2 regions of the Lysinibacillus parviboronicapiens genome follow, and region 2 is predicted to be linked to the other one. Evidence: riboswitches for the same ligand, from Rfam matches in the RefSeq annotation. Region 2 holds a riboswitch; the other holds the start of a gene.
The links. Region 2 has a riboswitch for cyclic di-GMP ahead of C9J31_RS14220 (amidase). Riboswitches for the same ligand answer to the same signal wherever they lie in the genome.

Region 1: it holds a riboswitch for cyclic di-GMP, as region 2 does, so the genes downstream of both, C9J31_RS20430 (methyl-accepting chemotaxis protein) here and C9J31_RS14220 (amidase) in region 2, are expected to answer to the same signal.

What each region holds. Positions count from the first base shown of each region.
Region 1 covers NZ_CP073713.1:4,213,753-4,218,197, forward strand. The annotation lists gene C9J31_RS20425 (SDR family NAD(P)-dependent oxidoreductase) at 1-500, opposite strand, end outside; gene C9J31_RS20430 (methyl-accepting chemotaxis protein) at 487-2,238, opposite strand; cyclic di-GMP riboswitch class I at 2,340-2,424, opposite strand; gene C9J31_RS20435 (hypothetical protein) at 2,660-2,854, opposite strand; gene C9J31_RS20440 (NERD domain-containing protein) at 3,114-4,157, shown strand; gene C9J31_RS20445 (YehS family protein) at 4,277-4,445, opposite strand, start outside.
Region 2 covers NZ_CP073713.1:2,951,100-2,955,544, reverse strand. The annotation lists gene C9J31_RS14235 (hypothetical protein) at 1-225, shown strand, start outside; gene C9J31_RS14230 (M20/M25/M40 family metallo-hydrolase) at 394-1,509, shown strand; gene C9J31_RS14225 (chemotaxis protein CheW) at 1,534-2,022, shown strand; cyclic di-GMP riboswitch class I at 2,176-2,263, shown strand; gene C9J31_RS14220 (amidase) at 2,308-3,195, shown strand; gene nspC (carboxynorspermidine decarboxylase) at 3,310-4,445, opposite strand, start outside.

The sequences.
Region 1 (4,445 bases), 1.3 Mb from region 2:
GCATTGATAGCACCTTTTGCTGCCGAATAATGCGTAAACTCTTCACAGCCTAAACTACCAATATCCGAGGAAATATTAATAATTTTTCCGTTGTTGCGTTCTTTCATTCTTTTTGCGGCTTCTCGGCAATTGTAAAAACATCCATATAGATGAACTTTAATCATTCTGTCCCATTGTTCATCTGTTAAATCTGTGATACTAGAAGACTGTGCAAACCCTGCATTATTGACGAGAATATCAATAGCTCCTAGGTGATTGTCCATGTAAAGGAACATATCTTGTACCTGCTGAGAATTAGAGACATCCGCAGTGTACTTTAATGCATGAACACCATATTTTTCCGCCTGCATACGGACTGCTTCAGCCTCATTATCATCACCGATATAGTTAATCAATACATTGGCTCCTTGCTTCGCAAATGCTAAGGCAATGGCTTTCCCTATGCCTTTGCTGGAACCGGTAATTAGCACATTTTTTCCTTTGAAATTAATTTCCATCATGATCATTCTCCAATTTAAATTTGGCTACCAGTGCCTGCAATTCTTGTGCAGTCTGTCCTAAAGAAGTAGATGCTTCTTTAACATCTTGCATTGTTGCCAATTGTTCTTGTGTGGCTTTCGATACATTTGACGAGAACTCTGATGATTGTTCTGCCGATTGCTTAATGTTATTGACAGATGCCGAAACTTCCTCTGAGGATGCAGAGATTTGTTGAGATGCTGCAGAGATTTCTCGTATCTGGTTTGCAACTTCTTCTGCTGAAGTAAGAATTTCATTAAATATCTTCCCTACTTCATTTGTGAATTCCATACCGACTTTAACATCTGCTTTTCCTTTTTCCATCACCGTAATAGATGCGTTCGAATCTGATTGAATGGTACTAATCAGATTGTAAATCTCCGTTGCCGATTGTGATGATTGTTCAGCTAATCGTCTTACTTCATCTGCAACTACTGCGAAGCCTTTGCCATGCTCTCCAGCTCTTGCTGCTTCAATAGCTGCATTGAGTGCTAGCAAGTTCGTTTGATCTGCTATTGCCGTAATAATACTCACAATATCACTAATCTTTTTCGTATTGACATGTAAGCCGTTTATAGTCGTACCAATTTGTTCAACTGAATTATTAATTAATTGCATTTGCGCAATCACTTGCTGAACAACATGATCGCCACGTTCTGAAGCAAGGGAAGCTGCAATAGACGATTCGGCAGCAGTATTTGCTGAATCAGCAATTTGCTGAATACCTGTTGCGGTTTCTTCCATTGCAGCAGCGGTTTCTTCCGTCATAACCATAGACGCTTCGGCATTTAGCGTTATCTCGCTCATATCTTTAGCGATATTAGTTGAACTATTTAACGTTTCACCTGCATTGACAGTCAGTTGATTGGCTGCAGAAGAAACATGATCTGATGTATTTCTTATATTCAGAATGATATGTTGTAAATTTGTAACCATTGTTTTAATTGATTGAGATAGATTACCAATTTCATCTTTTGTAATTTCTAAATCCACATCTTTCAATTCACCATTGGCTACTTGGTTTGCAACATTTACTACTTTCTTCAAAGGTTTTAGTAGTCGATCAATAATTATGTAAAGTAAAATTAATAAAATAACAAGTCCAATTGCCGCTATAGCAATTTGTTTAATAACACTTGATTTAATAATTGTATTAATATAATCTGCAGAATAATCAATCCCAAGTAATGCAATCAAATTGCCACTATCATCTTTAATAGGACTAAAAACAGTTCTCCATGAGCCAAAAGGATCCTCGAAAATATCTGTTACTTCTGTCTGATTATTTTCAATCGCTAGTTTAGCTGTTTCAACATGTTCATCCGCTAAATCTTTAAAGATTTCACCTGCTTCATATACCTCATTCAGATTCGATGTATAACCTATCGGATTAACACCACCTTCATCTTGCACATCCCAAATATAACTCCAACTCATAGTACCTTGCTGTTCTTGTATCAGGTCTAACTTCTCTTGAATTTTCTTGAATTCTGCATTATTTTCCCCTTTTTTTGATAATAATTCTTTAATGTCATCACTATCAAGATTCATGGCTGTTAATAAGCCAACGCTTGTCAATTCTTGTTCAAGATCAACGTTCATTCGGTTGTTTAATTCAGTAATACTTTGCGTAGTAATAATGGAAATGAGAACTAATACAATAATCGAAACAGTAAGTAACAGTTTGTTCTTTAAGGATGCATTTTTTAAAAAGCCCATGATTATTTCCTCCTCCAATGTTTAAGTGCAAAAAAACCTATTTCAAAAGAAATAGGTTACTAAAGAATATACACTAGCAATAACTTCTATAACTAGCAATCTTCGGCAACCCAGCCGCCATAGCATTAATGCCTTAGACCTGTAGCTTTGCGTCTCTACTTTTCAGTAGATTTGCCTATCTTTACACCCTCAAATTAACACAATGGGTAAAATCAGTCAATATTACTATGTAAAAGTGCACATATTTTATCACTATTTTACTACAACTTTACAAACTATGAGAACATTACTATTGAATCATTCGGCCTTGACTAATCAAAACAAAAAAAGAGTAGCTAAAACGCTTTTTACAATCGTTCCAGCTACCCTATTTATTTTTACATTTCACTTACCCCTAAGTGATGAATCTTGTTTCATAAATTTAGACATTTTGCATGACTAGTAAGACGGATGGTATGAAGGATAATGCAAAAACAGATACATACCATAACGAAGTTCGCCGTAATGAAAAACGAACCTGTTTTTTTTCAGCATAGAAAATATCCAATATAACCGCAACAATTAATGGTGTACTTACACATGCAATAGCAATTAAGAAAATATCAAAATAGATCATAAAGCACCCCTCTATTCGTGAACATTTTACTTTCCCTTTTGTGACAATTTTGTGTCAAATTAATTGTACACAATTCCGTCACAATTTGTCAACGGTCTAAAACACAATTTTTTTTAATTTCATTGTTCTTAAAACGACATTCAAATGGATTACTCTGTCTTTACGACTTCTCTACTTACGTTCTTATAGAATATAAGATATCCACATTTACCATATGATGGTTATAATATACTAAATAAGTCTAAGCAGGTGATACAGTTTGATAAAACGAAATTTTTTTGAAAGAATCACATTTACACTAAAAGATACTGAAAAATTAAAGAAACCCATTGTCGTAAAACAAGCTTCTGACATCAAACTACGGGATTTACAAAATAAACTTTATGCAACAAAGGATGATCGTATTCAACATAACATTTCGAAGGATATACAACTTTGGCAGTTAGGTGCTAAGGGCGAAAACAATGTTTTATTCGAACTGAAAAATTCTTATTTACCTTTACATATTCTACATGATATAAAAATTGCATCTGAGGAAAACAAAGCACAATTAGACTTTGTAGTTTTAACAAGAAAATTTATATTAGTAATCGAAGTGAAAAATTACTATGGTAACATCAAAATAAATGATAAAGATGAATTTATTCGCAAAGTCTATAGAAATAAACACTTACAATTCGAGGAAGGCTTTTATAGCCCTATTCGTCAAGTACAAAGACAGGCTATTATTTTAGAGAATGTGTTAAAACAACATGAAATAATTAATAAGACACCTATTAAACATGTCGTCGTATTTACTAATCCAAAAACAATCTTAGATATGAAGGAAGCGAGTACTGAAGTACGTCAAATTGTACTTCGTGCAGATCAATTAGTTTCCTACATCACTAAAGAATTAAAGCAAAAATCTCCTGTTCATTTTCTTGACAATAAAATGCAAGAAATTAGTAACGGCATACTATCCCACCATCAAGAAAAGACTTTTTTACATAAAGACGATACCATCGATCACAAATTATTAGAGGAAACATTAGAAACAGACATTAAAGATGTGCAAGCTCCTGTGAGGACATTAAATCATTCTGAGTTAGAAGAGGCTTTACGTTCTTATCGTAAACAACAAGCCAACAAAGCCAATCTCAAAGCTTTTCATATTTTTTCTAATCAAACATTAGAACAATTACTTCAACACAGACCCATTACCTTAGCCGAGTTAAAAGCGATTCACGGTATAGGTGATAACAAGGTAAATGCATTTGGTGAAGAGTTAATTTCTATTATTCAACGTTATAGTTGTCGTTAACTTCCTATTTATAACCACGCAAAAGGAGCTGTCTCAATGGATGAGATAGCTCCTTTCTAAATTGAATATACAATAAATTTCCCGCTCAACTGAGTTGATACATCCGGCTGAGGGTCTTTTTAACCTCTATATTTCATCGTTAAACCTTTTAAGAAGTTTCTCACAAAGCGATCGCCACACTCTTTGTAGTTGCGATGACTTGGATTTCTTAAAATAGCGCCTAATTCACCTTTAGATACCGTGACGCCACCTTCATATAAAATCTCAAGCATATCTTCACTTGTTAGT
Region 2 (4,445 bases):
CTACACATTGAGACGGATGGCTTTGTGAAATTTGCCGATTATTTCTTTGATGATATTTTTTCAGCGTGGTCTGTGCATTCAAAAATATCGACAGCAAGAGAACAGGTATCTCGTGTACAGGATGATGTACATAATACCATTTGGCGCTTGCAGGATAAACATACTAAAGCAATTGACTATTTAGAGACATTACAACAAGAAAAGGATGCTATTTTACAACTTTAACGAAACCTGTGGGAAGGGAATCACACCTCTTTTCACAGGTATTTCTTTGTGCTTCCCCATAAAAGGAAAGATATCTCATGTGATTTATTTCAACTCTACATTGGTTGTGCTAAAATAATACCTATACTATGACGTGGAATAACACGTAAACTAAGGGAGTCTTACAATATGACAAGTCGTTTAGTAGAAGAGTTTTTTGAACTCGTACAAATCGATTCAGAAACAAAATATGAGCAAGTGATTGCTCCCATTTTAATCGACAAATTAACTGCACTCGGATTCACAGTAGAGCAAGATGATGCGCATACGCGTAATGGACATGGTGCAGGAAATTTAATAGCTACTTTAAAAGGTACTTTAGATGTAGCGCCAATTTATTTCACTTGTCATATGGATACAGTCGTACCCGGAAAAGGCATAAAACCATCCATTCGTGAGGATGGCTATATCGTTTCTGATGGTACAACAATATTAGGTGCTGATGATAAAGCGGGTATGGCAGCATTATTTGAAATGGTGAAGCGCTTAAAAGAGCAAAATATTGCACATGGGGATATTGAATTTATCATTACCGCAGGAGAAGAAAGTGGTCTAGCTGGAGCAAAAGAATTAGATCCTTCGAGAATTAAAGCAAAATATGGCTTTGCAGTAGATAGTGATGGCAAAGTTGGCGGTATCGTGACAGCAGCTCCATTCCAAGCAAAAGTTTTCGCAAAGATAATTGGTAAAACAGCTCATGCAGGTGTTGCACCAGAAAAAGGTATTTCGGCAATTACAGTTGCTTCAAAATGTATAGCACAAATGAAACTTGGCCGCTTAGATGAAGAAACAACTGCAAATATTGGTCGTTTTGAAGGCGGTCAGGCAACCAATATTGTCTGTGACGAAGTGATGATTTTAGCAGAAGCACGTTCTATTGATAATTCAAAATTAGACGCTCAAACAAAGCACATGCAGGATACCTTCGAGCAAGTGGCTGCAACAATGGGGGCGCGTGCTGAAGTAGAAGTGAAGCTGATGTACCCTGGCTTCCGTGTGACAGAAAATGATAAAGTGGTGCAAGTAGCGATGGCCGCAGCTCGTAACATTAATCGTACACCACAGCTTGGTATTTCTGGTGGCGGCTCAGATGCCAATATCATTGCAGGATTTGGTATTCCTACGGTAAATTTATCTGTTGGTTATGAAGATATTCATACAACAAATGAAAAAATCCCAGTAGAAGAATTAGAAAAATTAGCAGATTTACTTGTCGAAGTAGTCAAAGAAACAGCGAAAAAATAACATAGAATTAGAGGAGGTGACCGCATGGAAAGTGTAAAGGCAGTCGTTTTTGCTTGTGGAACAGAGGAATATGCAGTGCCAGTTGAACAAGCGATATCCATTGAAAAACTAGAGCATGTTACGCCGATTCCTCATTTGCCCAATTATTTACTAGGCTTTACAAGAATACGCGGAGAACTTGTACCTGTGCTAGATTTTGAGCGTATTTTATATAATCGTTCATCAAATTCACAAACGGCACGTGTTATCGTATTAAATACAGATGTTGTGAATTATGGCTTGCTTGTAACGGAGGCTCGTGAAATTCTTGATTTAGAAGAGTCGGTATTAAAACAGATGGGGCTTGTTAATTATTCAAAAACCCGTTACTTTACTGCTGTGGCTAACCTAGAAAATCGTATGATTACTTACGTTGACCCTAAAATACTTGTTAACTCATTGGATGGTATCCGTGAAATTATTAATTATTTACACAAAATGCTTGAAAACGAACAAGAAAACGTAGAGGCCTGAGTCTCTACGTTTTTTCAATTTATCTTTTAATTAGTGAGAGACATAAATCAATCTACCTGTGTGAGCGAGTTTTTGGTTCCTAAGGTTTTGATAATTATCCATTTGTCCTACAGACATAAACAATATTGCAGTGTAATATTTTTAATGAAATACTACTGAAAAAGGCAAACTTCTCCGAAAGGGAAGGACGTAAAGCCATGAGTCTAAACACTACGGAGTGCAAGATTGTCAGGCTGCCAGGTTCTATTCTATGAGCCTTGGTGAATGGAATGGAGAAGCAAAAAAATGGTAAAGTCTGTACTGTTAAAAACTGTAATTATTTTCGTGATAACGATTACAAGTACATTTGGGGTTTTATTTGGAAAGGCTGACGCGATGTCAATACAAGAGAGAACGACTTGGTTATGGGATACCGCAATGCTTATCGAAGATGAAGCGGGTGTACTGCAATTTTTAGAAAGTAAACACATTACCAAAGTATATTTACAAATTAATTATGAAATAACACATGATATTTATAGCGGCTTTATTGAAAAAGCAACTGCCAACGGCATCAACGTATACGCATTAGATGGTTCTGCAAGTTGGGTTTCCGCTAAAGGCTATAGTGAGCAGGATCAGTTTATAGGTTGGTTAAAATCCTACAATAATAATGCAATACCATCAGCACGATTTGTAGGTATTCATATAGATGTAGAGCCTTATTTAAATAGTGGATGGCAAATGAATCAAGCACTAACAATTCAAGCATACCAAGCAATACTTCTCCAAGCAAAAGAGGGGGCACAGCAATTACAAGTTCCTCTTGAAGTAGATATGCCATTTTGGTTTGATGAAATTTCGTATGACAATCAATATGGGAATGGTGTATTAGCTGAATGGGTTATTGACCAAGTAGAAAGTGTCACGATTATGGCATATCGTGATGTCGCTCAAGAGATTATCAATATTGTTGAAAATGAGATAGTCTATGCAAACAAAGTAAACAAAGCTATCGTTGTAGGCGTTGAAACGGATCCTTCTAGTGAAGGGCAACAGATTACCTTCTATGAAGAAGGTGAAGCCTTTATGTATAAGCAATTAACACTTGTTCAACATCATTATAATCATTTACCAAGTTTTAGGGGCGTTGCCATCCATCATGTGGGTAGTTGGATGACGATGTTGCCGTAAAGAAAAACACAGTACTTCCTAAGAGCGGAGGTACTGTGTTTTCATGTTTACAGTGAATGTCTTTGTAAATATTTAAGAGCCCCTCATGTTTGGTTGGAGGGGCTCTAAGTTCATTTAAGAAAGTCTACCGCTATAATCTTCAAACTTAAATTCACGAATGACTTTAATGCCTTCTTCATCATTATAAGAAACGATAGAAGGAAGATTGACGCCATTAAACATATGGTTTTTCACCATCGAATAATGTGCCATATCTGTGAAAACAAGACGATCGCCTGGTTGTAAAGGTTTTTCAAATGAATAATCACCAATAACATCACCTGCAAGGCATGTAAGCCCTCCTAAGCGGTATGTGTAGGCAAGTTCATTTGGCTGACCTGCACCGATTATAACAGGGCGATAAGGCATTTCTAATACGTCCGGCATATGGCATGTTGCCGATGTATCTAAAATAGCTAGGTCCATACCATTTTTCTGTACATCTAGAACAGTTGCCACTAAGTAGCCTGTATTTAATGCTACTGCTTCACCAGGTTCTAAATAAACAAGAAGATTATACTTGTCTTGCATGTAATTAATAATGCTTACAAGCTTTTCTACATCGTAATCATCACGTGTAATATGATGCCCACCACCGAAATTTAACCATTTCATTTGGTGCAATACATCACCAAAGTTTTCTTCGACCACTTTGATAATACGTTCTAACGTATCAGAGTTTTGCTCACACATCGCATGGAAGTGTAGACCGTCAATACCATCAAGTTGTGTCTTGTCGAAGTTGGCTAATGTTGTACCAAGACGTGAATTTGTATAACAAGGGTCGTAAAGTGCCGTTTCAATTTCAGAGTACTCAGGATTAACACGAATACCACATTCAATTGTTTTACCAGCTGCTTTTACTTTGTCCTTGTACTGTGCCCATTGGTTGAATGAGTTAAACACAATATGATCGACATAGCCTAGTAGCTCGCCCATTTCATGCTCTACATAAGCAGGTGCATAAACATGAACTTCCTTGCCCATTTTTTCGTAGCCAAGGCGCGCTTCATATAATGAACTTGACGTAATTCCTGCTAAATATTCACCCACTAAAGGGAATGTCGAATGCATCGAAAATCCTTTAAGGGCAAGTAATATACGACAGCCTGTACGAGTTTGAATCGATTTTAAAAGCTCTAGATTTTTGGTTAATAAGCGTTCATCCACAACGTAAGAAGGGGATGGGACCTTTGTGAAATCGATTGCTT